Regions from separate parts of the Trichocoleus sp. ST-U2 genome, predicted to be linked through region 1. Evidence: predicted binding sites of a transcription regulator. Region 1 holds the regulator's gene; each other region holds the start of a gene.
The links. Region 1 encodes NtcA, which controls nitrogen genes in cyanobacteria. Its sites were predicted from a motif close to TTTGTANNNNNNNNTACAAA; they were not measured.
Positions count from the first base shown of each region.

Region 2: a site for NtcA is predicted at 1,957-1,976, ahead of nirB (nitrite reductase large subunit NirB). Genes of this name have one in related genera too.
Region 3: a site for NtcA is predicted at 1,431-1,450, ahead of NC996_RS00425 (DUF4278 domain-containing protein). Genes of this name have one in related genera too.
Region 4: a site for NtcA is predicted at 873-892, ahead of urtA (urea ABC transporter substrate-binding protein). Genes of this name have one in related genera too.

Region 1 covers NZ_JAMPJY010000023.1:58,030-65,835, forward strand. The annotation lists gene hisB (imidazoleglycerol-phosphate dehydratase HisB) at 1-274, opposite strand, end outside; gene fabI (enoyl-ACP reductase FabI) at 428-1,204, opposite strand; gene ntcA (global nitrogen regulator NtcA) at 1,584-2,255, shown strand; gene NC996_RS16340 (DUF3084 domain-containing protein) at 2,503-4,104, shown strand; gene NC996_RS16345 (pre-16S rRNA-processing nuclease YqgF) at 4,179-4,583, shown strand; gene NC996_RS16350 (DUF3146 family protein) at 4,640-4,903, opposite strand; gene NC996_RS16355 (GTP-binding protein) at 5,179-6,585, shown strand; gene NC996_RS16360 (ankyrin repeat domain-containing protein) at 7,053-7,685, shown strand; gene NC996_RS16365 (mechanosensitive ion channel) at 7,760-7,806, opposite strand, start outside.
Region 2 covers NZ_JAMPJY010000030.1:45,427-53,232, reverse strand. The annotation lists gene NC996_RS18995 (FAD-dependent oxidoreductase) at 1-80, shown strand, start outside; gene NC996_RS18990 (hypothetical protein) at 217-423, shown strand; gene hetR (heterocyst differentiation master regulator HetR) at 786-1,685, shown strand; gene nirB (nitrite reductase large subunit NirB) at 2,041-4,584, shown strand; gene NC996_RS18975 (hypothetical protein) at 4,629-5,054, shown strand; gene nirD (nitrite reductase small subunit NirD) at 5,121-5,483, shown strand; partial or broken gene NC996_RS18965 (Uma2 family endonuclease) at 5,581-6,150, shown strand; gene NC996_RS18960 (hypothetical protein) at 6,232-6,417, shown strand; gene NC996_RS18955 (hypothetical protein) at 6,530-6,772, shown strand; tRNA gene NC996_RS18950 (tRNA-Pro) at 6,802-6,875, opposite strand; gene lipA (lipoyl synthase) at 7,013-7,806, shown strand, end outside.
Region 3 covers NZ_JAMPJY010000001.1:106,149-113,954, forward strand. The annotation lists gene NC996_RS00415 (DUF1802 family protein) at 1-503, shown strand, start outside; gene NC996_RS00420 (hypothetical protein) at 510-1,154, opposite strand; gene NC996_RS00425 (DUF4278 domain-containing protein) at 1,589-2,014, shown strand; gene acnB (bifunctional aconitate hydratase 2/2-methylisocitrate dehydratase) at 2,463-5,072, shown strand; gene NC996_RS00435 (pentapeptide repeat-containing protein) at 5,337-6,185, shown strand; gene NC996_RS00440 (phosphomannose isomerase type II C-terminal cupin domain) at 6,367-6,696, opposite strand; gene NC996_RS00445 (nuclear transport factor 2 family protein) at 6,974-7,405, shown strand; gene NC996_RS00450 (hypothetical protein) at 7,567-7,785, shown strand.
Region 4 covers NZ_JAMPJY010000005.1:183,849-191,654, forward strand. The annotation lists gene urtA (urea ABC transporter substrate-binding protein) at 1-784, opposite strand, end outside; gene ureG (urease accessory protein UreG) at 925-1,542, opposite strand; gene NC996_RS05180 (urease accessory protein UreF) at 1,646-2,347, opposite strand; gene ureE (urease accessory protein UreE) at 2,494-2,937, opposite strand; gene NC996_RS05190 (DUF4168 domain-containing protein) at 3,036-3,515, opposite strand; gene holA (DNA polymerase III subunit delta) at 3,855-4,874, opposite strand; gene NC996_RS05200 (DUF1868 domain-containing protein) at 4,909-5,694, shown strand; gene NC996_RS05205 (cobalt-precorrin-8X methylmutase) at 5,747-6,364, shown strand; gene cbiE (precorrin-6y C5,15-methyltransferase (decarboxylating) subunit CbiE) at 6,459-7,742, shown strand; gene NC996_RS05215 (type II CAAX endopeptidase family protein) at 7,754-7,806, opposite strand, start outside.

The DNA of each region.
Region 1 (7,806 bases):
TAATTCCCACATCTTCATTGGTATGGTGGTCATCAATTTCCAAGTCTCCCGTCGCGGCTACATCCAAATCAATCAGGCTGTGAGAGGCGATTTGATGCAGCATATGGTCTAAAAACGGAATGCCGGTTTTGGCATTGCAAGTGCCATTCCCGTCTAATTTGACGGTGACGATAACATCCGTTTCGCCCGTCTTGCGGGGAACCCTTGCCATGCGAGGAGACAAAAGCTGTTCAATGCTTGGAGAAGGTGGAAATTGGCGATCGCGTGCCTGCATCGCAGATGCTCACTCAAGAAAATAAAGTTAAGTTTATTATCCTACGTTACTGAGCATCTGGGAGACGCGAAAGCCTTTAAAATGCAAAATTAAAAATTAAAAATTAGCAGAATCTTTGCTTTTTAATTTTTAATTTTTAATGTTTGATTCTTTTTACATCCCCATAATCTCGTATCCCGCATCGACATACAGCACCTGACCTGTAATGCCACTTGCCAAATCGCTACACAAGAAAGCAGCCGCATTTCCCACTTCTTTCTGAGTTACAGTGCGTCGCAGCGGTGCCACTTCCTCAACGTGATGGATCATATCCAGAATGCCACCTACCGCCGACGATGCCAAAGTACGGATGGGACCCGCCGAAATTGCATTCACGCGAATATTCTGCGGTCCTAATTCAGATGCCAGGTAACGGACACTCATTTCCAGTCCAGACTTGGCAATTCCCATCACGTTGTAGTTGGGGATCACCTTAACGCCGCCTAGATAAGTCAGCGTGACAATGCTGCCACCTTCTGTCATCAGTGGTTTTGCTGACCCAGCAAGTTGTACCAGCGAATAGGTACTAATTTCTAGAGCTTGGGTGAAGCCAGCACGAGTAGTGGTACTAAAATCACCTGATAAATCTTCCTTGTTCGCAAAAGCAAGACAATGGATCAGGATGTCTAGCTTGCCCCACTTATCGCGGATGGCGTCAAATGTAGACTGAATTTGGGTCTCATTCTGGACATCGCAGGGTAAAAATAAGCTGGGGTTGAGGGGTTCTACCAACTCTGCCACTTTTTTTTCAAAGCGGCCTCGGTCGTCTGGCAGGTAAGTCACTCCTAGATTCGCACCCGCTTGGTGCAGTTGCTGAGCAATCCCCCAGGCGATCGATCGATTGTTGGCAATGCCGGTGACAAGGGCGTTTTTTCCGGTTAAATCTAGCATAAATGTCGATTTTGAAGGCAATATTAGAGGATATCCGATTTAGGGGAGTATTCAAGATCGCGATCGCCCGGAGCAAGGCTGTCTAGTACGGGTAAGGAGCGTGCCTCCTTACTCACCATGCATCCCACCCGATAGCGCAGATACTGTCAAGATATCAACATTTTCCGTCATAATCTTACTTGCCTTGAGCAGGGAGAGAACTAAAGAAGGTAGCCGGGGAAACTACTTTAAAATTTTGTATCAAATAGCACAAAAACCGCTTGGAAGTCAGTTTATCTGTGTCTAATGTCAGAAAACTCTCATAGTTGTTTTGCTATGGTTAAAGTTCCTCCGACAGAAAGTTGCAGAAGTCTGTAGGGCAGCATTTAGGAAAAAGGAAGTGGCAGTGACGCAAGATAGACCGCTAGCAGCTGTGTTCCGTCAACTGGGAGGTGGGGCGTTTCCACCCGTGGTGGAAACTTTTGAGCGGGGCAAGACGATCTTTTTCCCAGGAGACCCGGCTGAACGGGTATACTTTTTGCTCAAAGGTGCAGTAAAGCTGTCTCGCGTGTATGAAGCTGGGGAAGAAATTACCGTGGCGCTGCTGCGAGAAAACAGCGTTTTTGGAGTACTGTCCTTAATTACAGGGCATCGTTCGGATCGGTTTTATCACGCTGTAGCATTTACGCCAGTGGAGCTGCTTTCGGCACCGATCGATCAGGTAGAGCAATCGCTCAAGGATAATCCGGAGCTATCGATGTTGATGCTGCGAGGGCTTTCTTCGCGCATTTTGCAAACAGAAATGATGATTGAGACATTAGCTCACCGAGATATGGGATCGCGCTTGGTGAGTTTTCTATTGATTCTGTGCCGTGATTTTGGCGTTCCTACCGCCAATGGAATTACGATCGATCTGAAGCTTTCTCATCAAGCGATCGCTGAAGCAATTGGCTCCACTAGGGTAACAGTCACCCGCTTACTGGGAGATTTGCGGGAGGAAAAAATGATTTCTATCCACAAGAAAAAAATTACGGTACACAACCCAGTTACACTGAGTCAGCAGTTTACTTGAAAACAGCTAGAGGCTTTGGTCAGGTTGTCGGTTAGGTTGTCGGTTAAAACGGCATGGTAGCGCGAGCAAGTTATCAAGTTTTAACATTTAGTCGGGAGTTCAGTTAAAAGGTCTCAGGTTTTAAGCGGATAGTTTTCAACCTTGCAACCTTTAACCTTTCCGATTTCACCTTCGATCTTTAATTCCTGTTAACCCTTTCTCTAGCCTGCGATGCGATAGGCTGTAACTGGAATGACTGTAGCAGACAATGACCGACAGTGCGCTCTTCCTGATTTTGTCTATTTTAGTGTTGGGAAGCGTCATCGCAACGGTAGGCGATCGCATTGGCACGCGCGTGGGAAAAGCACGCCTGTCGTTGTTCAATCTGCGTCCCCGCAAAACAGCTGTTTTAGTAACGATTCTAACGGGACTAACGATTTCTGCCTCAACACTGACAATCATCTTTGCGACAAGCGAACAATTGCGGATTGGAGTTTTTAGACTCCAAGAAGTGCAGAAAAAACTCAAGACAGCAAGTAAGGATATTGCTAAAGCGAACGAGCAGAAACGGAAAACCGAAAGCGAACTTGCTAAAACCGCCGCCCAAAAAGAGCAAGTAGAGAAGGAACTCGCTCAAGCTCGCACCCAGCAATCTGTCGCTCAGCAGCGCTTAGATGCGATTAATCGATCTTTGGCAGCTGCGCTGGCTAAACAAGGCCAGACGGAGGCGCAACTAAATCAGACTCAAAGCGAACTGACCCGGGTTGCCAGCAGCTTTCAGCAAACCCAAAAACAGCTTACATCTGTCTCAGGGCAAGCCAAGACGCTACGTTCCGAAATCCAACAACTTCAAGCAGAACGCCAAGAATTGCTCCAGCAGCGAAATCAAGTCAGAGCTGAAATTACTGAATTCAAAGCGAAAGTGACTCAGCGCGACCAAAAAATTGCCCAGCAAGACCGAGCAATTAGCCAACGCGATGAGCAAATTCTCAAGCGGGATCAAGCCCTTGTCGAACTTGATGAGAAACTTGCTGCCTTTCGGAAGAGCCTGAGCGATCGCGATGAGCAAATTGCCCAGCGAGACAAAGCCTTATCTCTACTTGACAACAAAATTTCTCAACGAGATGAGGTGATTGCCCAGCGAGAAAATCGCCTTAAAGAACTCGAAAAACAACAAGCTTCCCTAGAGCAGGAAGTGGCAACCTTAGAACAGTATTACCAGTCTTATCAAACTTTGCGTCAGGGTAGTCTGGCACTGCTGCGCGGTCAGGTTCTGGCGGCTGGCGTTTTTCGTATTGTCGAGCCAGCCGCAGCCCGACAGGTCATCGAGCAGCTGTTACGGGAAGCGAATCGGACAGCGATTAAAGCGACCCAACCCGGTCTCAACAAGGTGGCGAACGAGCGGGTCGTGCAAATTACAGAGGCACAGGTAGAGCAACTGATCAACCAGATTCAGGATGGTCGAAACTATGTAGTCCGAGTTTTTTCGGCAGGGAACTATGTCCAGGGAGAAAAGCAGGTACAAGTCTTTGCAGACGCCGCACCCAATCAAGTTGTATTCCGCACTGGTGAAGTCGTAGCAACGACATCTGCCGATCCTTCAAACATGACCGACCAACAAATTCGGCAGCGGATTGACCTGCTGCTTGGAGCATCCCAGTTCCGAGCCACTCGCGCGGGGATTTTGGGCGATACAGTTCAGGTTGGCGACAATCGAATTGTTAGCTTGATTCGGTTTATCGAGCAGTTGAAAAAGCACAATAAGCCGATTTCTCTGAAAGCGGTCGTGGCAGAGGACGCCTATATTGCCGGACCCATGAAATTAAATTTGGAGGCAGTTGAAGACGGAGAAGTTGTGGTGAGGATGTAATTTATTAGTCATGAGTGATGAGATGATGACTAATGGCAATTAACCATTCGTAAATTAGCAATTAGCCAATTCAGATGATTTTAGGGTTCGATCCAGGGCGCGATAAGTGTGGTTTAGCCGTAGTGGGGAAAGACAATTCTCTGCATTACCACCAGGTTGTACCAGCAGAAGCAGCGATCGCAACGATCCTTGACTTATGTGAAGAGTACCCAATTGATACTCTGGTGATGGGCGATCAAACCACTTCCAAAAGTTGGAAAAAGAAACTTCAGCAATTCCCAACGTTGGTGCCGATTGTCCTGGTAGATGAGCGCTACAGTACATTGGAAGCACGCGATCGCTATTGGCAAATGTACCCTCCCCAAGGTTTAGGACGCCTGATTCCCCAAGGGATGCGGAGTCTACCCCGACCAATCGATGACATTGTTGCCATCCTCCTCATCGAAAGATACATGAAGCAACGAGAGACGAGGAACTAGGAAACTCTGTCATTCTTAACTTTCTTAATTTAAACTGAACTCAAAACTCAAAACTTTTAAAGTTCCGCCCGGATCGTAAACGCATAGTCCCCTCCAGGCTCTAGCTGGTAATCTTTCTGTTCTAAAAATCGACCCAGAGGTTCCTGAATTAAAGCGCGTCCCAAAGAGGGTGTCACCGACAATTGACCCTGTCGGAAACACCACTGGAACTGCCATTCATATTCCGCCGCCGTGACTTCCCCTGCCAGAAAGCCCCGTTGCCAGGAAAGATGGGTAATTCGGACGTGGGCAGTAGTTTGAGGTAAACGCTTAGAACTCACAATCGCTGTGCCGATCAAATACCTTCATTCAGCAACAATACTAAACTTATTGCGATCGCCTTCGAGATAACATCATTCTCACAGCTGATACTGAGCTGGCACGAACCGAGTAAAAATATCCCTCTGGATATGGAAAGTGCCAGACTAGATCGGTATTGACTAGGATGAAAGAAGAGTAACATCTGAGCAAAAAAGGTGCAATTTTGAGTCGTTTATCGTCTGACCGAACCCCAAATGCCAGCCAGTTCCCTTCACAAACCCCGGACGCGACAGATTTGGATCGGGAACTAGATAACGCCATTTTGAGCTTTGATGACATCCAAGCAGAACTGAATTACAAAAAGGCGCAAAATGCTCTGCGAGACTTGGTAGATAACCTGGATCTCACTCCTCAAGAGCGGACGGGACTGGAATCCGAGATTAATGATTTGGCAACGATGCTGGAGAAGTTAGATCGATCGGTCGTCCAGATTGCCGCCTTTGGGATGGTGGGACGGGGTAAATCTTCAGTACTGAACGCCTTATTAGGTCAGAACGTGTTTGAAACGGGACCGCTTCATGGCGTCACCCGCACCCATCAAGGTGCCAGCTGGCAACTGACTCAGGAGAATGAGACGGGAAGCGTCAGCGATATCCTACGAGTCACGCTGCCGAGTGCGGGCAATTCCCAAATCGAGCTAATTGACACCCCTGGAATTGACGAAGTAGACGGAGAAACCCGCGAAACCTTAGCCAGACAAGTTGCCAGACAAGCAGACTTGCTGCTGTTTGTCATTTCGGGCGACATGAACAAGGTGGAATACGAGGCACTATCGCAATTGCGGGAAGTCGGTAAACCGATGTTGCTGGTATTTAACAAAATTGACCAGTATCCGGATGCCGACCGGATGGCGATTTACCGCAAAATTCGGGATGAACGGGTGCGGGAATTGCTCTCACCGGATGAAATTGTGATGGTTGCTGCCTCTCCCCTGGTGGCGCAGGCGGTTCGTCGTCCTGACGGAACAAGGGCAGTGCAGCGACGACCAGGATCGCCGCAAGTCCTGGATTTGAAGCTGAAAATTTTGGAAATTTTGCACCGGGAAGGCAAGGCTTTGGTAGCGCTCAACACCATGCTGTATGCCGATGATGTGAACGAACAGATGATTGCTAGGAAGATGCAGATTCGCGATGAAAGTGCGAATCAGATTATCTGGAAAGGGGTGATGACGAAGGCAGTTGCGATCGCACTCAACCCAGTTACGGTTGTCGATCTCCTCAGCGGTGCCGTTATCGATGTGGCAATGATTCTCACTTTATCTAAACTCTACGGCATCCCCATGACCCAACCTGGAGCGGTGGGACTGCTACAAAAAATTGCCATCAGTATGGGTGGAATTAGCGCTAGCGAACTTTTGGCAACTTTGGGACTGAGTTCTCTGAAAAGTCTCTTAGGACTCTCCGCACCCGCAACGGGTGGAGTGTCTTTAGGTCCCTATCTATCAGTTGCTGTGACTCAGGCAGGTGTTTCTGGGGTTTCTTCTTATGGGATTGGACAAGTCACTAAAACTTACTTGGCGAATGGAGCTTCCTGGGGTCCCGATGGCCCAAAAGCCGTGGTGAGTCGCATTCTGACTTCGCTGGATGAAGCCTCAATTTTGAATCGGATTAAGAATGAGTTGAGTGCAAAATTAGTAAGTTAAAACAAGCGATCGCTATTTTTGAAAACAAGTGATCGCTATTTTTGAAAACAAGCGATCGCTTGTTTTTTCGGTAGTGGTAAACAGGTAGTGATATTCAATGCTCAAAGCCTTGTACGGTAGGGGGTGAAAGTGGATTTATCACTACTGATTCTATACCACTACCGTTTTTTCTTCCTTGATATTTATCTAATTCAACTTGCAAAATCATCAACCACTGAAAATGATATTTTGTTTTTTTTTAACTCATTATCCTTATAGCAAACTACTTGTTTTGTATATATTAAAGTCGTTTACTAGCACCCTGAAAACTGCTAGGAAGAGGTGCAAGAGATTTTTTTAAAATATATTTACAAATTATCTTTTACAACATCTAGCCTATCAGGTATTTCTTTTAATTCATATTATGGTAGTTTTACAACCAGTAAGTTTTGATAGATTCCCGATTTTCACAATTGCTTATTCGCAAAATGAAATATAGTTCTCTATTAGAAGATATTAACCAAGCTTTCTCAGGCTTAAAAAAACCGTTACTCATCCCTATTCTTCCAGAAAAAGGAGTGCTTGAAGGTGAATATTTAGCGATTCAGCAAGATTTTGGTGAATTTTCCAAAAATGAAATGAGCGACGAGCAATGTTCAATGATGATTTGTGATGCTTGGCTTATTTCAGATGAAGCTTTGTGTTACTTTCTCCCCAGACTAGCCAGAAGTGTCTTGCAAAACAGAGGTTTTGAAGACTTTCTTTACAGACGGATTGAAAAAATTAATGAAACCTTGCTAAATCAAAAGCAAAAAATGATACTTAATCGCCTGATTTTTACTCTTAAAGATATTGAAAAGGAATTAGAAATAGAGGAAAAGCAAGAATTAGAAGAGTCTTGGAAAGACTGGGAAGAATCTTTGCTGCAAAGCGAGAATATAAATGAAAAACTCTTATTGGCTATCGCTAGAAATAATATTGATAATGTCAAAAAGCTAATTAGCCAAGGGGCTAACATACAGGAAAGAGACAAACAGGGAAATTCACCCCTAGACATTGCCAACTACAAAGGATACATCAAGATAATTGATTTGCTCAAGCAAGCAGGTGCTAAGGAATGATGGTGCGTGAGGAACATTTGAAAAGGGCGGACACGGATGCCCACCCTACTTTAACTGACCGAGAAAATTTGTGATTAGCGAGGCGTTTTATCTTCTTTAAAGGATGCCAGCCATTCGCGGA
Region 2 (7,806 bases), on a different contig from region 1:
GGGGGTATCTCAATCAATCGGGCAAATGGTTGATTGTGGAAAAAATTATTGCTCCTGGGAGCGATCGCACCCATTTTTGAGCCTTAGGCATCGTACCTCTAACCTCAAAAAAAAGCAGAACTCGATCGGAATCAACTAAGCTCTAACCGAAGTTTTTCCTGGTTGACGATCAAGAACTCCGTATCAGGGACTATAACCCTGACACGGACATCTGCTATGCGCCCTTACACCTCTATCATGTTGTTGAGCTTACTATCAATCTCTTCAGGTAATTTCTTAGGGATCGAGTCCGCCTCTGCCCAGCAACTGCCATCCACGTCTTCCGAGCTAGCTGTATCGCTGAAACGTGGGAACGAACCGTCTCCGGATAAAGGAACCGGACGCCGAGATGCGTTTTCGCCCGAATATATCTCTATCGTCTAGAATTATCCTTTATTTAGCTAAATCCGAACAAGTCATCGATCCGCTTTTCACCTTGCGCCTGAGGTCGATGAAAGCCTATCTGAAGGCAGCAAGCTAAGCTCTAGCAGGTTTGTGCCGGTGTACTTGGGGCACTATTTTTCTGATTTTGTCTGTCACGGAGAATTTATTCCCTGACAAAAGCTATATATTAGGCCGTCCTTTTCTATAATTAGAGATTATTTACGTTCATGCTATCGGGGTGCCTAGAGTTCAATAGTTTCAGCGAGTGAATTGAACTCACTGCGAATGTGGAAACATAAGCTTTTCACCATTTTCACCAAGGAACCAGTGTTTTGTCCCCTTGCGATGCGATCACCCCTGATATGAGCAACGACCTGGATCTGATCAAAAGCCTTAGCCCCGGTGCGATGGATCAGATCATGTTTTATCTGGCCTTTAGTGCGATGAGAACCGGCGGGCACCGACACGGAGCCTTCCTGGATGCTGCTGCCACGGCAGCAAAGTGTGCGATTTACATGACTTATTTGGAGCAGGGTCAAAATATCCGGATGACGGGGCACCTGCACCACATTGAGCCGAAGCGAGTCAAAGTCATTGTAGAGGAAGTTCGGCAAGCGCTGACCGAAGGGAAACTGCTGAAGATGCTGGGTTCCCAAGAACCTCGGTATTTAATTCAGTTTCCCTATGTTTGGATGGAGCAGTTTCCGTGGCAACCGGGGCGATCGCGCATCTATAGCACCAACCTGACCGCTGACGAAAAGCGATACCTTGAGGAAAAACTGCCAAATAATCTGCCGGATGCCCAGCTAATCAACGCTTTTCAGTTTCTAGAATTAATTGAATTTCTCCACAGTCGTTCCCAGGAAGACTTGCCAGAAGAACGCCGCATTCCTCTAAGCGAAGCATTCGCCGAACACATCAAGCGGCGCTTAATCTATTCCGGTACAGTGACGCGAATTGATTCTCCTTGGGGATTGCCCTTCTACGCCCTCACCCGTGCTTCCTACTCACCCGCTGAGGACGAAGAACGCACCTACATCATGATTGAGGATACTGCCCGGTACTTCCGACTGATGAAAGATTGGGCAGACCGACAGCTAAATGTGATGCGAATACTAGAGGAACTCGATATTCCACCGGATCGCATTGAGGCAGCCATGCAAGAACTAGATATGGTCATTCGGGATTGGGCAGATAAATATCACCGCGCCGATGGTCAGCCAGTGCTTCTACAAATGGTTTTTGGTCCAAAAGAAGAATAAAACTTAAGTCACATTTTCGTTGAGCAGGGTGGGCATTGCCCACCCTGCTTCAGTTAGAAGCTACATCGGTAAAATTTTTGCCTTAAGTCGGGGAAAAATTAACTTAGCTTTGTGTAGGCATTGCCCCAATAGTTTGATGCTGAATGCGCGGTTCTACAAACAAATTTGAAATGAGTATCGCTGCTCAGTTGACCCACATTGGTATAAAGTTTTTCCTCCTCATGCAAAAACACAATCGGGATCATTCGCACACTGCATAGCCAAACAGTTTAGTGTAACAATTTTTACAAACTTACTTTGAAATTTTTTATACGACTAATTAAGAAGATTGTAAAAATAGGCGTTATAAAACTGCATGACCGGCAAAAAGAATCTTATTGTTATTGGCAACGGTATGGTAGGACACAAGTTTCTAGAACTGATGATCGCCAAGGGAGCGGCGCAGGAATGGAACTTGATCGCATTTTGCGAAGAGCCTCGTGTTGCTTACGATCGGGTTAATTTGAGTAGTTTTTTTTCAGGCAAAACTGCGGCAGATTTATCGTTGGTTCAACCAGGTTTGTACCAAGAAAACGGAGTTGAGATTCATATCGGTGATAAGGCAGTTGCGATTAACCGGGAAGAAAAAACAGTTACATCAGCGAATGGTATAACAATCGCCTATGACAAAATTGTTCTAGCAACAGGCTCCTATCCTTTTGTACCGCCAATTAAAGGGAATGATGCGAAAGGTAATTTTGTCTACCGGACAATAGATGACCTTGAGGCAATGTCATCCTATGCGAAAAATTGCCAAACTGGTGTCGTCGTTGGGGGTGGATTATTAGGTTTGGAATGTGCAAACGCTCTCAAAAATATGGGTTTAAAAACCCATGTTGTTGAGTTCGCACCCAGATTAATGCCACTACAAATTGATGATGTCGGTGGCAGCATCCTTCGCAACAAGATAGAAGAACTTGGGGTTTCAATTCATACCAGTAAATCTACAACGGAAATTGTCAGCATTGATGGCAAGGTTACTAAAATGACCTTTGCTGATGGTGAAGAGTTAGAGACAGATATGATTGTCTTTTCTGCGGGAATCCGCCCTCGCGATGAAATCGCGAGAGGATGTGGATTAGCAGTAGGCGATCGCGGCGGGATCGTTATCAACGATTCTTGCCAAACTTCAGATCCAAATATTTATGCCATTGGAGAATGCGCCCTCTATCAAAATCGTATCTACGGCTTAGTCGCTCCTGGCTATACAATGGCAAGCGTAGCGGCAGATATCCTGAGCAAAACAGCGACGAGCAGCTTTACCGGCGCGGATATGTCCACAAAGCTCAAATTGTTGGGAGTGGATGTTGCCAGTTTCGGGGATGCCTTTGCCAAATCTCCCGGCGCTAAAGAAATTGCCGTTACTGATACCATCCAAGGTGTTTACAAAAAACTGGTTTTAAATGAAGGTGGTAGCCATCTTTTAGGCGGAATTCTGGTAGGAGATGCTTCAGCTTACGGTACGCTGCTGCAATTTGTCCAGAATGCGATCGCCCTCCCGCCTCATCCAGAAGATTTGCTGATGCCACCCCGCGAAGGCAAGTCTGCCACAGTCGGTATGGGTGTGGAGAGTTTACCAGATACTGCCCAAATTTGCTCTTGCAATAATGTCAGCAAAGAGCAAATTTGTAGCGCTATCCAAGCAGGGAAACTCACCGATATTGCCAGTGTCAAGAAATGCACTCAAGCGGGGACAGGTTGCGGCGGTTGCGTGCCACTGGTGACAGATATCCTCAAAGCTGAGATGAAGAAAGCCGGGATAGAGGTAAAAAATCATCTCTGCGAACACTTCGCCTATTCCCGTCAAGAACTTTATCACTTAGTACGTTCTCAAAAAATCCTTACTTTTGAAGATTTAATTCAAAAACATGGAAAAGGTAAGGGTTGTGAAATTTGTAAGCCTGCTGTAGCCTCTATTCTCGCTTCTACTTGGAACGAGTATATTTTGGAAATGCCTCACGTTGGGTTGCAGGATACCAATGATTATTACTTGGCAAATATTCAGAAGGATGGAACTTATTCAGTAATCCCCAGAGTTCCTGGTGGTGAACTAACGCCAGATCAGCTGATTGTGTTGGGACTCGTTGCTAAAGATTTTGGTCTTTATACCAAAATTACAGGTGGACAACGGATCGATTTATTAGGTGCGCGGGTAGATCAATTACCCCGAATTTGGCAGCGACTGATAGATGCTGGATTTGAATCGGGACACGCTTATGGGAAGGCACTCCGCACGGTCAAATCTTGTGTAGGTAGCACCTGGTGCCGCTTTGGGGTGCAGGATTCAACCAGTTTGGCGATTGAAATCGAACTGCGATATCGAGGCTTGCGATCGCCCCACAAATTAAAATCAGCAGTATCCGGTTGTACCCGCGAGTGTGCTGAAGCTCAAAGCAAGGATTTTGGGATCATTGCTACCGAAAATGGCTGGAATTTGTATGTATGTGGCAATGGTGGAATGAAGCCACAACACGCAGTTTTGTTAGCAACAGATATTGACAAGGAAACGCTGATTAAATATTTGGATCGGTTCTTGATGTTCTATATTCGCACCGCGAATCGACTAGAACGCACTGCAACTTGGTTCAATAAGCTGGAAGGAGGCATCGAGTACCTGAAGCAGGTAGTTATTGAAGATTCTCTGGGCATTTGTGCTGAATTAGAATCAGAAATGCAGCATCTTTTCAATACCTATCAGTGTGAGTGGAAAGCCACAATTGAAGATCCAGAAAAAGTGAAGCGATTCCGTCACTTTGTCAATTCTGACCAACCCGATCCTGGTTTAGCTCATGTAGAGGAACGGGGGCAAAAACGTCCAGCTTATGACCACGAGAAGGTTTTAGTTGGTATTTCCGAATAAGCTGACTGTTGCTCTGGTGCATTACCTACAGCTTAAAAAAACTGATGTTATTTCAACTAGGAAAAACATACACACGCTATCAAATTCATTCTGCATTGGGTGGAGAACTCCAAACTTATCTTCCTCAGCGTGCTGGAAAGATTGTGTGTGGATGTTTTAAGCCTACCCTGGACTCAAAAGCTCCTGATGAAGTTTTGGTAGAAGATTCACCAAAAGTAAAACAGAAAGCTGAGATACTCTGCCAACAAGGAGGTGCTATTCCAGTGTTCCTCAAGCTACATCGAGCTAGGTGGAAGTATATAGGAATGTTTCGTGTCAAGAAACATTCCGTTGACCTAGAAGAAATTAGGCGTAAGCAGCAGGAATCAGGCAGAAATAACATTGCAGCCGTGCTGTATTTGGAACCTGTGTTAAGCGAACTATGCAGTACGGTTCAAATAACCAAAGAGCGAGTTTTTGAGTTAGTTTGAATTACTGCAATGTGTTGAATTTTTCAAGCTAGGCTACACCAACCCGTTAATCAATAGGAAAAGAAAATGGTTCAAGCATTACCGATTCGCCAGACAATTTCTACATGGGTTGATATTTGTCCGCTGTCAGCGATCGCGCCCAACACTGGGGTTTGTGCTTTAGTTGAAGATCAACAGGTGGCAATTTTCCGCGTGGGACAAGAAACTGATGTATTTGCGCTAGGCAATTACGATCCCTTTAGTAAAGCCTTTGTCCTATCGCGGGGAATTTTAGGCGATCGCAATGGCATTCCCAAAGTTGCATCCCCCATCTACAAGCAAAATTTTAACTTGCTCACCGGAGAATGCTTAGACGATGAAACCGTAAGCGTTCCTACTTTTCCTGTAAGAGTGGTGGAAGATAAAGTGCAGGTAGCTATTAGCCAATAACTCCTTCTACATTGCATCTAAGAACCCGGTTTCAGGAGAGAAACCGGGTTTTTTAATCGGGATACTATATATACAGCTAATGAAAAGGAGTTCTCCTATGCAGCCTACGGTAACTGATAGAGTACGTTGGACTACTACAGACATAAACCTCTTACCTGAAAACGAAGGCACGCGCTATGAGATTATTGATGGAGAGTTGTTTATGACCAGAGCGCCCCACTGGAAGCATCAACGCACCTGCTTCAACATCTGTTGAGAAGTCGATGCTTGGTCTGTTTTTAGTGGTTTAGGGCAAGCCAGCATCACTCCGGGTGTGCTATTCAGCGAATCAGATAACGTCATACCAGATGTAGTGTGGGCTAGTAACGGAAGATTAGCTGTATTGCTAGACGAGGCGGGACATCTAACAGGCGCACCAGAATTAGTGGTGGAAGTGTTATCACCTGGTATAGAGAATGAACGCCAAGATAGAGAACCTAAACTCAAACTTTACGCATCACGGGGAGTCCAAGAGTATTGGATTGCTGATTGGCGCTTGCAACAAGTTGAAATCTACCACCGCGAAAATGCGACGCTAAAATTGATAGCAACGCTACTAAATAATGATGAGTTAAGTTCACCTCTATTGCCAGATTTTACCTGCACTGTGGCTCGGTTTTTTGTGTAGGAAAGTGGTAGGGAAAAAGGCGATCTCCACTAGCTGTGCTTACTTTTAGAAGCTGTTTTAAAAGTCTAATAAGTTGTTATTTTGCATCCTGAGTGGAGTGAAGCGCAACGCTCAAGGCGCGATCGCTTCCCTCATTCAGTGTCCCCACCCACCCCTAAAAAAATACATCTAGCCAGAGCAAAATTACTGGCTGACAACGGGGTCAAGATGCGATCGCGCCCCATCTCGCTCCATCAGCAAAGTGCGATCGCTCTCAACTCGGACTAAGTCTTCAGACTGATGTATAGCTGCAATAAAATTTCAACACTTGAGGCATAACTGACAGAAAAAATCTGTAGTTATGAAATCTCATTTGTGCCTTATAACCGGAGGAAAAACAATGTTTTCAAATCAACCAAAGCACGTTGATGCCGTAGGCGCTGATAACACTGGCAGTGGGTTTCTCACCCCTGATGCTGGCCCCGATACCGCACGCGCCGATTATTCTGATCAAGCAGATTTGAATGACGCAAGCCATGATTATGACAACGTTGATGAACTTGTTCCCGATACCTCTGTTGAGGAGTCGAGAGCTAGCGTTGTCGATCGTCAAATGAGAATTATTGGACGCACATCAGGGTGACATCGCAAGTGTCATTCAAAAAATCAAAATCGGGATGACAGGATTTGAACCTGCGACCCCCTCGTCCCGAACGAGGTGCGCTACCAAGCTGCGCTACATCCCGTTGTCACTTGTGACAAACTAGATCCACAATATCACGCCAAATCCCAAATCACCAACCCACTCCACCAGAAATTAATTCACTGAGTCCGTTGCTTGCTACGATAAACTCTGTATGACTGAAAGTGGAAAAAGCGGGTTGTGGCTGTTAAACCAGATTGGTTGCGCGTCAAAGCGCCTCAGTGGGAGCGAGTCGGTAGTGTTAAAGAAATTTTGCGGGATTTGGGGCTGAATACCGTTTGTGAGGAAGCCTCTTGCCCCAACATCGGCGAGTGTTTCCAAGCCGGTACAGCGACATTTTTAATTATGGGGCCAGCCTGCACGCGGGCTTGTCCCTATTGCGATATCGACTTTGAGAAGAAGCCCAAAGCGCTTGACTCCACGGAACCAGAAAACTTGGCGGAGGCAGTTAGACGACTCCGACTGAATCATGTGGTAATTACCTCAGTGAACCGGGATGATTTGCCGGATGGCGGTGCGTCTCAGTTTGTCCAGTGCATTCAAGCAGTTCGCGCCACCTCCCCGAAGACGACCATTGAGGTATTGATTCCTGACTTGTGCGGCAATTGGGGGGCACTCGAAACAATCCTCCAAGCAGCACCAGAAGTGCTAAACCACAATACAGAAACGGTTCCCAGCCTTTACCGGCGGGTGCGTCCTCAAGGAAATTATCAGCGATCGCTCGAACTACTACATCGAACCCGCGAGTTAGCCCCTTGGGTTTACACAAAATCTGGTTTGATGGTAGGGCTGGGAGAAACTGACACCGAAATCCGGCAGGTAATGCAAGATTTACGAGATGTCGATTGCGATATTTTGACGATTGGGCAATATCTCCAACCCTCCCAAAAACATTTGAAAGTCGATAGCTTTGTCACACCTGCTCAGTTTGATGCTTGGAGACAGTTTGGGGAGTCGCTGGGTTTCCTGCAAAT
Region 3 (7,806 bases), on a different contig from region 1:
ATCTGGGTGCAGATGGTTTTCAAGTAGCTGTTAAGTTAATTATTGGTCCTGGTCAACCGACACCTAATCTTCAAAAATCAGCCGAAAAGTTTGCTTTTGGAATCAGCATCATTAATCCTATGACTTTACAAAAGCTAGTTCAATTACAAGCTAAATTTCCTGGTTCAGTCAACCCAATTGAGCTAAAACCGTATTTAGTGCCTGGACAAATTGACTATAGGATCGATGAATATATTCAAAAAGTTGAAAGTAGTATTCGTCTGCGATCGCATCTAGTCCAGCTTGTAAAAAATTACCTGCAAAACACAGGTTTAGATAATGCTGGAGTTGAAGCTTTACATGGCGCATATTTTGGCTCCCATCCTCCTCAGCCATTAAAAACTGAGGAAATGCACGATATTCTGATTGAGCTTTCCTCACCTTTAACGGGATACTTGGGGCGAAAAAAAGGGGGTGATGGGAGCGATCGCTTCTATTTCCTCCGTGACTTGCCAGCCGCATAAGCTTTATTAGTCAGGACAATGGCAGGTATTCGTTGTATAGCATCTTTGGCGACTTCCTCTCTTCTTTCCGTCTCTGTCGTAACAGTCTCCATCGTCCCGACATTCTAATTTTTCCTCACAGATGGTATCGCGGGGAAAAACTCCAACATCTTTGACAGAAACTTCCGCTGTAAAAGTGCCTTGTTCAATTATTCTTTCTCCTTCTTTAATTTCATACTCAAACTTATTTTCGCCTTCTAAAACTGCAAAAGTACGAGTTTGATGGCTATTTCCCAAACTCAAATCAACCCCTTGAGAATATTGCCCTTCACTGTAACCTCTGCTCGTGTAGGGATAAGGATTACTCTTCATGCCCTGAGTCACGTTCCGGATTGTCACTTTCCTTTTCGGTGCGGGTGGAGTTGATTTAGAAACAAACTGAGCTTTCCTTGTGCCGGGATTCATTACAGTTCCCGGACATTGTCCGACATATTCAACTCGCTTAAATTGAATTTCATTGACATCGAAATTATTGCCGTTACTTACCAGGAACTCCGCCCCGTTTGCATTTGCCCGATTCACAAAAACCACAACCAGCACGAAAGCCGCAATGATTAGAATGGCGGTTCTTTTGATTAAAATTTGTAACGCAGAAAAGCTTTTGGGTTTCATAATTTTTCTTGGCACCACTAAAATCGAGTTGTTTATCCTTCTGAGGAGGTAGACGAAGTTTAATACTTCCGATAGAGGGTTCTTGACTAATTTTAGTGTCGTTGATGAACCATTGATTGTTTCCCGATTTGTACAGCTACTTTTCGCTTCTCCCGGCAACTAAATCAAGTAAAGCAATAGGCATCAGCAGCCAGTAGAGTCTAGTTGGACGATTTCCCAGCGATCGCTCAAAAGATTTTCTTAAAATCTCTTAAAAATTGACACTTTAAAAGGAAAAATGTAAAAATAGATACAGAAATAAATTAGCTAGTTCACCACTGACTGAGTATTCATAGCCGTCAGTGGCTCTGGGGAATAAAAGTAGAGCGCGATCGCGAAGCAGCGTGCCTTGCTTAGTCACAAATACTCAGGAAACTCAATCGGAGGCGAAACTTATGAAACTCTCTTATCGCGGCGTCAGCTACGAAAAAACTTCACCCACGCTGGAAGTAACCGAAAGCGAGATTGTGGGGAAGTATCGGGGACAGACTTACAACGTTGCATATCCCAGACATATTGCAGTTCCCGATGCGATTGTTAACTTGAACTATCGGGGAGTCCCCTACTTCATCGGCAAAACCGGCACGACTAGGGATGCTCTAGAGAGGCAAATCTCATGTGAAGGGATGGCATCTCTAGGCGATCGGAAATTGCCAACCGATACAAATCGGCGAAAAGTGTTGGATAACGCCGCTAAAAGTCACTTAGCGAATATCCACCGCAGCTTGGAACATCGGATACAAGTCGCTAAAGCCAAAGGTGACGAAAATCTAATTCGCCTTCTAGAAGCAGAGTCGAAGCAACTGACATTGTGCCTCTAGGAGTTTCCAGAATATCTGGCTGTGCTTGCGGTTGAGTCAGCAGTAATTGCTGACTCAACCGTAAAGAGTGAAGGAGCGCACTCCTCCCCCTTTAGGTGTAAAATCTTATCTAAGCACGAAATCTTCAAAGCTGAAGACGACGGATTCCTGGTTTATAAAGCTACGTGGGCGATAGAGAGCGATCGCCCTTTTTTTATGGGAATGTATCCTGCCAGATCAACCGTTACGGGTAAGGGTAGTTGCAGCGAATCCTACAAATTTTATTCCATTTTTTCACAATAATTAATAAAGTTGATCTGCGACTTAAGTAGTAGCGCCATACCTTGTGTTGACTTCTAACTATCGAGGGCAAAAGCGTGTGAATCGCATCCTTCCGATTGAGAACACAAAAGCGATGCGATAAAAGCGCTACCGCCCCCAAATTTTGCTGAGATTAGGAGACTTGAAAATGCTTGAATCTTATCGTCAACACGTCGCTGAGAGGTCGGCACTCGGAATTCCACCACTGCCGTTGGATGCCCAGCAGACTTCTCAATTGTGCGACTTGTTGAAAAATCCTCCAGCGGGTGAAGAAGAGACGTTGTTGGAATTGCTGCGCGATCGCATTCCTCCAGGCGTCGATCCAGCTGCTTACGTGAAAGCTGGCTTTCTCACCGCTGTCGCCAAAGGCGAAACCATTAGCCCTTTAGTTACCCCTATCTATGCAGTAGAACTGCTGGGAACAATGGTAGGCGGCTACAACGTGCAATCGTTGATAGATTTACTCAAATCTGATGATGAATTGGCATCAGCCGCCGCAACAGCTTTAAGCAAAATCATGCTGGTGTATGACGCCTTCCACGATGTCTTGGAATTGTCCGAGACGAATTCCTATGCCAAGCAAGTCATTGACGCTTGGGCGGCGGCGGAGTGGTTTACCAGTCGCCCCACCTTGCCAGAAGCGATTACCGTCACCGTCTTCAAGGTGCCCGGAGAGACGAACACCGACGATTTATCTCCCGCCACCCATGCCACAACCCGCCCGGATATTCCATTGCACGCCTTGGCAATGCTGGAATCTCGGCAACCGGGAAGTTTGGAAACGATTGTCGAGTTGAAGAAAAAAGGGCATCCCGTAGCGTATGTAGGGGATGTCGTAGGAACGGGTTCCTCCCGGAAATCTGCAATTAACTCCGTTTTGTGGCACATCGGGCACGATATACCCTTCGTACCTAATAAACGGGCAGGGGGATATATATTAGGGAATGCGATCGCGCCGATTTTCTTCAACACCGCCGAAGATGCAGGTGCATTGCCCATCCAGTGCGATGTCACCCACATGGAAACCGGCATGGTAATCACCATTTATCCTTACAAAGGTGAAATTACCAACGAATCAGGCGAAGTAATCTCCACCTTCAGCCTCAAACCCGACACCATCACTGACGAAGTACGCGCAGGCGGACGTATTCCCCTCCTGATTGGGCGTACCCTCACCGATAAAACCAGAATTGCCCTCGGATTAGTAGAACCCAGTCCAATCTTTATCCGCCCTCGCCCTCCCATCGATACCGGCAAGGGATTTACTCTAGCGCAGAAAATGGTCGGGAAAGCCTGCGGACTCAATGGTGTGCGTCCCGGCACTTCCTGCGAACCGCTGATGACAACAGTTGGTTCTCAGGATACAACAGGACCCATGACCCGCGACGAGTTGAAAGAACTCGCCTGTCTCGGTTTCAGCGCAGATTTGGTGATGCAGAGTTTCTGCCACACCGCCGCTTATCCGAAGCCCGTTGACATCAAAACCCATCACGAACTGCCCGATTTCTTTGCTTCTCGTAGCGGCGTGGCCTTACGACCGGGCGATGGCATTATCCATTCTTGGCTGAATCGGATGCTGCTACCCGATACCGTAGGAACGGGCGGCGACTCCCACACCCGTTTCCCCTTGGGAATTTCCTTCCCCGCCGGTTCCGGCTTAGTTGCTTTTGCAGCTGCTTTGGGCGTGATGCCTTTAGATATGCCAGAATCCGTCTTAGTGCGGTTCAAAGGCGAGTTGCAACCCGGTGTGACGCTGCGGGATATCGTGAACGCGATTCCCTACGTGGCAATTCAAAAAGGTTTGCTAACAGCAGAGAAGCAGAACAAGAAAAACATCTTCTCCGGGCGAATCATGGAAATTGAAGGCTTGCCAAATTTAAAAGTTGAGCAAGCTTTTGAACTTACCGATGCGAGTGCTGAACGTTCTTGTGCAGGCTGCACAATTAAGTTAAGTATCGAGACAGTTTCTGAATATCTGCGTTCCAACGTAGCGCTGATGAAAAATATGGTAGCGCGGGGTTATCAAGATGCCCGTACCATCATGCGCCGCGTTGCAAAAATGGAAGAATGGTTGGCAAATCCCGTATTAATGGAAGCCGATTCAGATGCAGAATATGCGGAAATTATCGAGATTGACTTGAACGAAATCAAGGAACCAATCGTCGCCGCACCCAATGACCCAGATAATGTTAAGTTGCTGTCCGAGGTTCAGAATGACCCCGTACAAGAAGTATTCGTCGGTTCTTGTATGACGAATATTGGTCATTATCGCGCCACTGCGAAAGTGTTGGAAGGCGAAGCAGCAGTTAAAACTCGCCTCTGGATTTGTCCCCCAACCCGAATGGATGAACACCAACTCAAGGAAGAAGGTGTTTATAGCGTATTTGATGCCGCAGGTGCGCGTACAGAAATGCCGGGATGTAGTCTCTGCATGGGAAATCAGGCGCGTGTGGATGACGGTACAACCGTATTTTCAACTTCCACTCGCAACTTCAATAATCGCATGGGCAAAGATGCGCGAGTTTATCTTGGTTCTGCTGAATTAGCAGCGGTTTGTGCGATGTTAGGTCGCATTCCCACAGTGCAAGAATACATGGACATTGTGGCGAAGAAGATTCATCCTTTTGAGGGTGATTTGTATCGCTATCTCAACTTCGACCAAATCGCTAATTTTGAGGATGAAGGTCGCGTAATTTCCTTGGAAGATATGCCCAAAATTGAGGATATTTTGGGTATTCCCTCTGGCGCGTTGCGCTAGTCCACAGTTAGATAAGCATAACCTGTAACAGCCCCCCTCTGCAATGGCAGAGGGGTTATTTATGGGCTGAAAACTCCTAATCGTTTAGCTTGGTGGTAGATAAGTTTCCCGCCTGCTCAATATTTCTGTATACCAGTGGGAACACTAAGTTCAAGCATGATTTGGCTCTTATATCACTTGTCAACTCATTTGAACACGGATAGAGGTAAAAAAGGGATGAGATTTAGGATTTTGGCTATCGTAATACTGGTGATAGGCATTTTTATGATCTGCATTACAGAACCAGCTTTTGCTGAAAATATCAAAGATGTCAATAAACTATTGGGGAATAACTCCTGTCTCTGGTGTGACCTTAGTGGGGCGAACGTGAAGGGAGCTAACCTCAAAGAGGCTTCCACAGGTTTTGCTGACATGAGTCGTGCCAATTTTAGTAAAGTTAATTTTAACCATGCTGACCTGAGTTCTAACGAGCTAAGTCTTTCCAACCTAAGTGGTGCTGACCTTAGCCGCGCTAATTTGAGTAGTTCCAATCTAACTGGTGCTGACCTAAGCAATGCCAGCCTGTTTGAAGCCAACCTGAGTGGCGCTGACTTAGCTTATGCAAATCTAAGCGGCGCTAACCTGCGTCGTGCTAAACTCAGTGGTTTTGTAGGTGCTGCCAACTTAAGCGTTGCTAATCTCAAGGGGGCTAATCTTAAAGGTGCTAATTTGAAGGATGTTAGTTTGGTTGAAGCTGATCTGAGTGGCGCTGATTTGAGTGATGGAGTTGATTTAGGTAATGCAAAACTCAATGGTGCAAACTTGAGTGAAGCAATTTTGATAGGCGCAAATATGGAAAAAGCCCATCTCAGTTATACAAACCTGAGCGCTTCCGACTTGAGTTATGTCAATCTGAGCAGTGCTAATCTACATGGTGCCAAGCTAAGTGGTACGAACCTAAAGGGGGCTAATCTGAAGGGTGCTATTCTGAATGACGCAGCTTTAGAAAATGCAAATCTGAGTGGTGCTGATCTGAGTGGTACAGACCTGAAAGGGGCTAATCTGAGCGGAGCTGATTTGAAAGCCACTATTCTAACAGGGGCAATTATGCCAGATGGCATAACTCACGAGTAAGACATTAAAAAATATCAGCCTCATAGCGATACCCTTTTGAAACTCAACAAATGCGATCGCATCCTCCGCCTATCGCCAAAAAACTAACCCCCTAGCCCATTCCCTACAAGGGAAGAAGCTAGAGGGTTCGATCTTGTATTTGATTCAAGTGAGAACCACGATATCCTTTGATTATGAGATGTTAGGTTTCCGCGTCGTCAAAACGGATGATGTCATCCTCTCCAAGGTATTCCCCATTTTGGACTTCAATCATCACGAGAGGAATACACCCTGGATTTTCAACCCGGTGAGGTGTAGACATCGGCACGTAGGTTGACTGTTTTTGAATTAAGGTTGTCTCTTTACCATCACAAATCACTTTGGCGGTGCCAGATACAACGATCCAGTGTTCGCTGCGGTGATAGTGCATTTGGGTACTAATGTGATGACCTGGGTTGAGTTCAATGCGATTAATCCGGTAGCGTTGCCCTTCTTCTAAAACGGTGACTGTGCCCCAAGGTCGTATCCGCATTGTGTCACTATCTTCAGGTAAGGGCAGAATCGAAGCCTGCCCCTCATTTTGGTTGCTATTCATCCCTGCTTGTCTCCGAAGATTCGCATCTCAATTTTGCCGCATTTTTGAAAGTTCCTCTGCACTAATTATCGGTGGGACAATATATCGAGGGTGCTAGTAGCTGGTAGCGGCATCCGAAGCGTGCAAGCAGGCATCCTGCGGTTCCGATGAGATTTCTACGGCTTCTCTCCGCTTGTTTTTGCCACAATTGATTTAGTTGCAGCAGCTTACAAACATGGCACAAACACAACAAAGCACGATGGAAACTGCCCAGCGTGCATTTGGGCACTTCACTCAGGGGATGGGAACCGGCAAGTGGGAACCGTTTTTGGAAATGCTTGCGGATGACTTTAGCTTCTGGTTTCCAGTGGGGCAATATCAGGGGGAAAATGTCGGTAAAGTACGGGCAGCTGCTTTCTTTGAGTATGCGTCTGAAGCTTTCAACAATGAGCTGGTGGTGACGCTAGATGGCGTTACCAGTAACGAGACGACCGTTGTGTTTGAGATTCGCTCTCAGGGGCATCTGCGGGGGAAGCCTTATCAGAACCGAGGGGCGATCGCTTTCGATGTTCGTGGCGACAAGATTTGTCGTTACCGCGAGTATCTTTCGGTTGTGGTTCAGCCCAAAGTAGAATCGCACCCAGAGCAGTCTCCGTCGCAGGGCTAGTTGTGTGATTTATATCACTCAGCAATTAGCTGCTCATCACCTTTACTTAGACCGGCGATCGCATGATTATCTAGGGTATCGTCACATTTTTTACAGTGGTTAATCACTTAGTAAACCAGACAAAAGCGTGATATTAGAAGTATCGAGTTAATGTCCGTAAGATGCCTGTTCAAATCTGCCCTCTCGACTCTGCGATCGCTGAACTATTTGCTCAAGCTACCTACACTGGTAGCATTACCCTGGCTGACCGATATGGGCTGATGGCTGCACTGTTGCAAGATGCAATCAGCGAAGAAGACAAACGAGCAATTGATCGGCTACTTTACGCTGTCCGCAAGAACCGGCTGAAAGTTGTAGATGAAATTTCTGCCCTAATATAAATAGTGCCGGTGATTAAGATT
Region 4 (7,806 bases), on a different contig from region 1:
TATCCCCATTTAGGGTATTAAAAATGACGCCGCCATCAGGCAGAGCTGCTTTAATTTTAGTGATGATGGGTGTAACTTCTGTATTGCCTAGGGGTAAATAATCTTCACCGACGGTTTCGCCGCCTTTTGCCTTTAACTGCTCTTTAATAATCGTATTCGCGGTACGCGGAAAAACGTAATCAGAGCCAACTAGGAAGAATTTTTTGCCCTTATTCTGCAAGAGCCAATCGACTGCTGGCTCGATTTGTTGGTTGGGAGCAGCACCCGTATAGAAAATATTTTTGGAGCACTCTTGACCCTCGTATTGCACGGGATACCAGAGCATATGACCTTTTTCTTCAAATACTGGCAGCACTGCTTTGCGGCTGGCGGAAGTCCAACAGCCGAAAACGGTGACAACTTTATCCTGATCGATTAGCTTTCTCGCCTTCTCTGCAAAAGTAGGCCAGTCGGATTGACCATCTTCTTCAATTGCTTGAATTTGCTTGCCGAGGACGCCACCGGCTTTATTAATCTCCTCAATTGCCAACAGTTCGGCATCTACAACGCTGTTTTCGCTAATCGCCATCGTGCCGCTGCGAGAGTGCAGAATCCCAACTTTGATGGTGTTTCCTGCACCGGCAGCAGCAACGGTTGTTGCGCTGGAAGAGGGAGACGCCGCCGTTGGACTGGCAGTCTCAGGGGTAGAAGTGGGAGTGCTGCTACAAGCTTTGAGAAGAATACTGGTTCCCAGAGTAGCAGAACCGTATAGAAGAAATTTACGTCGCCCTAATCGCCTTGCCATACCGTTACCGTACTCCTGGCTGAATCAGCCCAATGATAGAGAACATATACAGTTAAGCAGTGATATTAGAGCGATGTTCTGGCAAGAAATTGTTATCAATGATACAAAGAATCGAATTTTTGGAACAGCTTTCGGAAAGGTCAGCTTACGGTTTCTGAAATTTCGCCCAGATTTAGGCGGATAAAGTCCACCACAGCCGTTAATCCTTGCTGAGTCTTCAAATTCGTAAAGATAAAGGGTTTTTCTCCACGCATCCTCCGCGCATCGCGTTCCATGACCCCTAAATCTGCTCCGACTTGAGGAGCAAGATCAATTTTGTTGATTGCTAAAAGATCGGATTTAGTAATTCCGGGACCACCTTTGCGCGGAATTTTGTCACCGGCTGCAACATCAATGACGTAAATTGTCAAGTCTACCAGTTCTGGGCTGAAGGTAGCCGCTAAGTTATCGCCGCCACTTTCTAAAAACACTAAGTCTAAATCGGGAAATCGCTGTTCCATTTGTTCAATGGCGGCGATGTTCATGGAAGCGTCTTCGCGGATGGCAGTATGGGGACAGCCGCCAGTTTCGACGCCAAGGATGCGATCGCTTTCCAAGGCGTGACTCCGCACTAAAAACTGGGCATCTTCCTGGGTATAAATATCATTCGTGACCACAGCAATTTGATATTTTTGCCGCATCGCCTTACATAAGGCTTCAACCAAGGCAGTTTTTCCCGAACCCACTGGGCCAGCAACTCCAACCCGAAAAGCATTCATAAAATTTTCTGAAAGCGAATGGCTAATTGCTCATCGTAGCAAGGCAATTAACGATAATCTATTCCCAGGTTTTACCAGCGATATGTTTTTGTGCCGATTTCTTTTAACTCCGAAATAAGCGCGTGTACTGTGTTTCGTGAGCGATACTCGCCAATGCTAATCCCCAGCCGCAACTACTCAGGGCGTCATCTTCTAACCCTAAAATTTCCTTGGCAGCCTGAATCAAGATGGGTTGTAGTTCTAGGAGTAGCTGTTGCCCAGCCGTTTGTCCGAGGGGAATCAATTTGACTCCGGCAGCGATCAAATTGGTTGCCCAGCTGTGTAAGTAGCCCAAGAGGGTAGATGCAGCGTCGATTTGCCAATGGGCGGCGGCAATGCCGAAAGCGATCGCATAATTACAAGGACTCCCAATTGCATCCACCATTGACCGAACCTGCGGCTGTAATTCCAAAAGCAATCGAATTAGCGATCGCCCCATCTGCCAACTTTGTGCTTGCAACTCCTGTGTTTCCTTAGCAGCAGATAACCAGACATTCCAGTAATTTAAAGCCTCTAAATCCCCGGCAATTGCCCCCCGATATCCCCGAATCATCACCGCTGCTTCCAACCGAATTGCCCCATAACCCAGTTCCTGTTTGAGCCAGTGTCCCAGATGTTGCAGGTTCTCAATTACACCAGCATCGACGAGGGTTTCCAGCCCTTCGGAATAGCTATAAGCACCTACCGGCAACGCGGGACTCACCAGTTGCATAAGACACAGCAGGTTAACTGGAGAATGGGGAATCGGTAATTGCTCGTTGGTCATTGTTGGTACGTAGGGAGTGGGGAAGAGTTTTAGGATGAAGCCTAGAGTTTTGTATCGGTTCTCGTTAAAACTCAGACGCGATTATCGCGTTTCTAGAAATCAAAACTCAAAACTCAAAACTCCCCCATTACCGATTACCCAATTAACTAAGCGTGATGATGGTGTCCATAGGCACCCATTTCTGGATAAAAAGGCGAGATTTCCTCTCGTACCTCCATCCCCAGATGTTCTAGCATTGACTTTAAAACGGGGTCGGGAGACAACCGCAAATGAGTGGCAGCAATTTCTATCGGTACATGGCGATTGCCTAGATGATAAGCCGCCCGCAGCAAATCGAGGGGTTTCTGGGCAGTCGCAGTGAGAACGGGTTCCGGTTTAGCCACGATTCTCACGACGATATCACCGATTTCAGATTGAAGGAGATCGCGATCGCGCAACACGGTTCCTCTGGGTAAGCGCAGATACAAAGCTTGCCCCTCAGCAGTTTCAAAGCGATAGCGGCTGCGCGTGCGCTCCTCGGCAGTCAGAAAAAGAGTAAAGTTGACCGATGCATCCAAATTGGCGGGAAAGCGTTGCGTTATCGTTAGCATCACTGGAATCTTTAGTCAGCAAGTTATGGTGATGCTACTAACATCAGCACAGATGACATCAATATCCGAGTCAAGCAGGGTCAGCAAAAGTTTATTTTTTACTGAGCTTGCAGACGGATCATTTCATTTTTTATCTGTGCTGCTACCTCCGAATTTTTTTGCGCCTCCACCGTAATTTGATTAAATAATCCAATGGACAAACCGTTGCTCTCAACAATCTTTTGAGACTGTTTGCAGTAATTGATGGCAATGGCCTGGGCATTTCCTGGAAGCGATCGCAGGCTATTCGGCTGGCTGCAAGCAATATTTGGAGGGCTGCCCACAATTCTTTTGATCTCGTTATAGGCCGCTTGGCGACCCGGTTCCATCGCCAAAACAGCTCTGGCAAAGTTGCTTAAGTCTTTGGAGCTGAAGGGTGATTGAGCGTATGCCTGAGAACTAAAGTCAAGGCTATGGGAGCGCTCGGATAGACCGGGTGCAAAACCTAACAACAGACTTAGAGTAGCGAGAGTACCAACACTCAGGCATTGAGATAAGACTCGATTCAGAGAGCGACGTGAACTGTATAAAGTCATCATGATCTAGTGCGACCAAAAAATAGAAAATCAAAACACACACGGATTACTTTTTCTGAACTGTTTTAAGGGTGAGAAGTTCCAGCTAGAGATGGGCATTCGTAGATTTACATCTCGTGTTGGTACCTCAGAAAACAGAAGCCTTCTCCCTACGGAGTAAGGATCGAGTAGTAATCTACAACTAACTACGGATATTATGAGTGTGAGGATTTTACCACACTTTCGCATAAAAAGCGGGGTGTTACCAAAGCTGTAACGATTGGGTGGTATGGGTAGCGCTTTCCTCCCTACCTCTAGGTGTAAAGGGAGGGAGGGAAGAATTCTCTCTACGTGTTTATGCCTTCATTGATACAATTGACACAGTTCGATAACTTTCATTTGTAACGTTGAAATGGGGTCAGCTCCTCGCTTGAGGGCGACTTCCAATTCCAGGAGTAAGGGTAAGGTTAAGGTGAGTTGACGCACAGAGAAGTCTTTGACTTCTTGGCGCAGAAAGTAAATCCGTTTGGGGTTGCCAATTTCTGCCGCAGTTGCGATCGCCCGTTCATCTCGCTCACCGCTCTCTACCATCAGTTTCACCCACAACCAGGTACGAAATTGACCGATGAGGGTGGCGACAATCCGCAAAGCGGGTTCGTTATGACCGATTAAGTCAGCAACCAGCGAACAGGCGTGAGCGGTATTCCCCTTGGCGATCGCCGATGCGAGCTGCAAGCTGTTTTGGGTGTTAGAGGTTACTAGGGCAGCAACGACTTCAAGGGCGATCGCGTCTTGGGATACGCCTGCTTGGTCAGAAGCGGTGGGAAGCGGCTTCGGGATACCGGCGTAAACCTGCAACTTTTCCAGTTCGTTCCAAAGTTGTCTGGTATCATTTCCCACAGATTGGGCTAACAGTTCGGCAGCTGCGGGGGTTAGTTTTACACCGACTTGCTGGGCAACCTGACGCACCTTTTTTAGCAGTTCTTCAGTTTTCCAGGGCGGGATGAGCGAAAATTCTCGAATATCAGCATGGTTTTGCAGCAGCTTTGTAGACCGGAGACGCCCATCGGGTTTAGAGCGAGTCGTCAGCAAAAATACTGAAGACTCAGGAATCGCCGGTATCGTACGCTCCAGTTCAGCCAGCAGATCTTCCGAACAGTGCAGGCATATAGTAGTATCAACCAACCATACCAAACGGTAGGCGCTGCCAAAGGGTGGTGTCATTGCTTGGTTTAAAGCAGTGATGACCGCATCGGGTAGCGCTTGAGAAATTTTGTCATAGTTAAAGTTAGCCCATTGGGGGTCGAGAATGCGATCGCGCAGGGAGTCAACAGCTTTTTCCAGGGCAAAATCATCCTCACCCCAGTAGAGGTAAATTGGCATTAAAGCATCTCTGAAAAGTACGAGGCTATTAAGATTGGACGAGACTTATCACACTTATTTAAATCGGGTAGCACGGCTAACACTACCTGCAACCTACGAGTCCCAAGTACAGCATATACAGGAGTCTCCGAAGTTTAAGCCCTCCCCGTCAGGGACAAGACAAGCCGTGCCTTTCCCTGGCTATTCGGCGATCACGCCACCTGCGGGAGAAGAATCCGAGAATGCGACGTTTTACGAAAGCTTGAAAGCGTGCCAAGAGCAACTCCTACAGCAGCTAGATCCTGGTTTTATTGTGCCAGTCCCTGCTGAGAGTTTTCATGTGACCTTAGCAGATTTGATTTGGGACAGTGCTTATCGGCACACCACGAGTGAGAATCCGGAGTTTGAAGAACAACTGCGCGATCGCATTGCTCAAATTTTCGAGCAGTCCCAGCCATCTCTCACTGGCGGCAATCCGATGCTTTGGCAGTTGCTGGGGTTGATGGTAATGCCCCGTGCAGTCGCGGTTTGTTTAGTCCCCAAGGACGAAGGCACTTACGAGCGAATGTTGAAGTTTCGCCGGTTTATCTATCAAAGTCGGAGTTTGATAGAGTTGGGGATTGAACAGCAATATCGTTTTACTGCCCATGTGACGCTGGGCTATTTTGGCGATATTTCACCAGATTTGAACCGCGCTCGCTTGTGTGAAAAACTTTCTCAAATTAACAACCAATGGTTGGAAAATTCTCCAGAAATTTGGACACACCAAGCGCAATTGCGAAAATTTGACGATATGACCCGGTATTATCGGGAACCTGATTGGCCCGTTTTAACTTTTTAAAAACAATCGGCTAATAGCGGCTTACAAATCGCTATTAGCTGACTCCTGATTTATGAGCTTACCCATTCATCCCATCCTCCAGCAAAGTTTTGCTCTCATCGATCGAGAAATTGGCGAACACCGCTTTAGCCCCTCCGAGTACGCAATTGTACGTCGAGCCATCCACAGCACCGCTGATTTTGAATTTGCCCAATTAATTCGATTTAGTGAGGGGGCGATTGAAAGCGCGATCGCTGCCTTGCGGCGTCGCGTGCCGATTGTTACAGACGTTGGCATGGTCAAACAGGGAGTGGCGGGAATGGTGGCGCAAACCTTTAACAATCCCCTGGTTGCCGCTGTGGAACAAGCAAGCGTTGCTCTCCCTGGCAAGACGCGCACGGAAACCGGCTTACTAAAATGTTGGCAAGAATTTCCAGAGGCAATTTATGCGATTGGTAATGCTCCCACTGCTCTGCTGGCTTTGTGTGCAGAGTTACCCTCGGCACCCATTCAACCGGCTTTAGTGATTGGCGCACCCGTTGGATTTATCTCCGTCGTAGAGTCTAAAGCGGTACTAGAAAAGACGCCCGTACCCCAAATTCGGATTGAGGGGCGCAAGGGCGGTTCACCGATTACCGCTGCGATTGTGAATGCTTTACTCCTATTGGCTTGGGAGGCAGAGGAATGTTAGGGATTCGCTGCCTATTTAGGGTCACGAAAAATCGATTTGCGTTGAGTCGGTATCGCAGCGACTTCCCGCCATCGGGTGCATTCAGCCGCTATTCATGACACTTGTACACGTTGTTGGAATTGGCTTGGATGGTGCAGATGGGCTGAGTCATAATGTGCGGGAGATTGTAGAGCAAGCGATGCTGTTAATTGGGAGCGATCGCCATCTCTCTTACTTTCCCAATTCCTCAGCCCAACGTCTGATTCTGGGTGACTTGACAAAGGTAGTTGAGGAAATTCGCGATCGCCTGTCTGCGGGTTCTGGCGGCATTGTCGTATTGGTGAGTGGCGATCCCCTCTTTTTTGGACTAGGACGGCTGTTGGTGGCACAACTACCCTCAGCAGAATTAACGTTTCATCCGCATCTGAGTTCGGTTCAACTGGCTTTTAACCGGATTAAGGTTCCCTGGCAGGATGCGCGTGTCATCAGCGCCCACGGGCGATCGCTGGATGAGTTAACCCAAGCGCTGCAACAGGGCATTGAGAAGATTGCTGTATTAACCGATACTCAAAATACACCGGAAGCGATCGCTCGTCTGTTACTCGCTTTAGATTTACCTAGCACTTATGAGTTCTGGGTTTGTGAAAATTTAGGCGGTGCCGATGAGCGAGTTCGGTCTTTTCCCTGTGTCGGAAGACAATTAATTACGGCTCTACAAGAGCAAGATTTTGCTTCTTTGAATGTTGTTGTCTTGCTACGTCCCTCTGATTCAGGGAGTAAGAGTGGGGACGCATTCCTACCGAATCTGGATGCCCTGCCGATGCTGGGAGTCCCGGATGGGAGTTTCTTGAGTTTTAGCGATCGCCCTGGCTTGATGACGAAGCGGGAAGTGCGGGTTCTTGTACTGGGAGAACTGGCGCTACAGCCGGGACAAATTATTTGGGATATTGGGGCAGGTACTGGCTCAGTTTCGATTGAGATTGCCCGTTTATTCCCCACTTCTCGCGTGTATGCGATTGAGAAAACGGCTGCTGGCACGATGTTAATTCAGCAGAACTGCGATCGCTTCCAAGTAGAAAATGTGATTTCTATTCATGGCAGCGCCCCAGAAGCTTTGTACAGCCTCCCTGCACCTAACCGCATCTTTATTGGCGGTAGCGGCGGCAATTTAACTGAAATTCTCGATACCTGCAATTCGCATTTAACGGCTTCAGGGCGCTTGGTACTGGCACTCGCCACACTAGAACACCTGAATGAGGCTTTGAGTTGGTTATCGCGTCAGCAATGGGATTATCACTTGTTGCAAGTGCAGTTATCGCGTTCTGTGCCGGTGGGATCGCTGACTCGGTTTTCCCCGCTGAATCCGGTCACGATTCTGGCAGCAAATCGCTCATTTTAAAGATGCTCATTTTAAAGATAAATTTGCCAGATTAAAATCCCAGTTCCCAGCAGACAAAAAATTC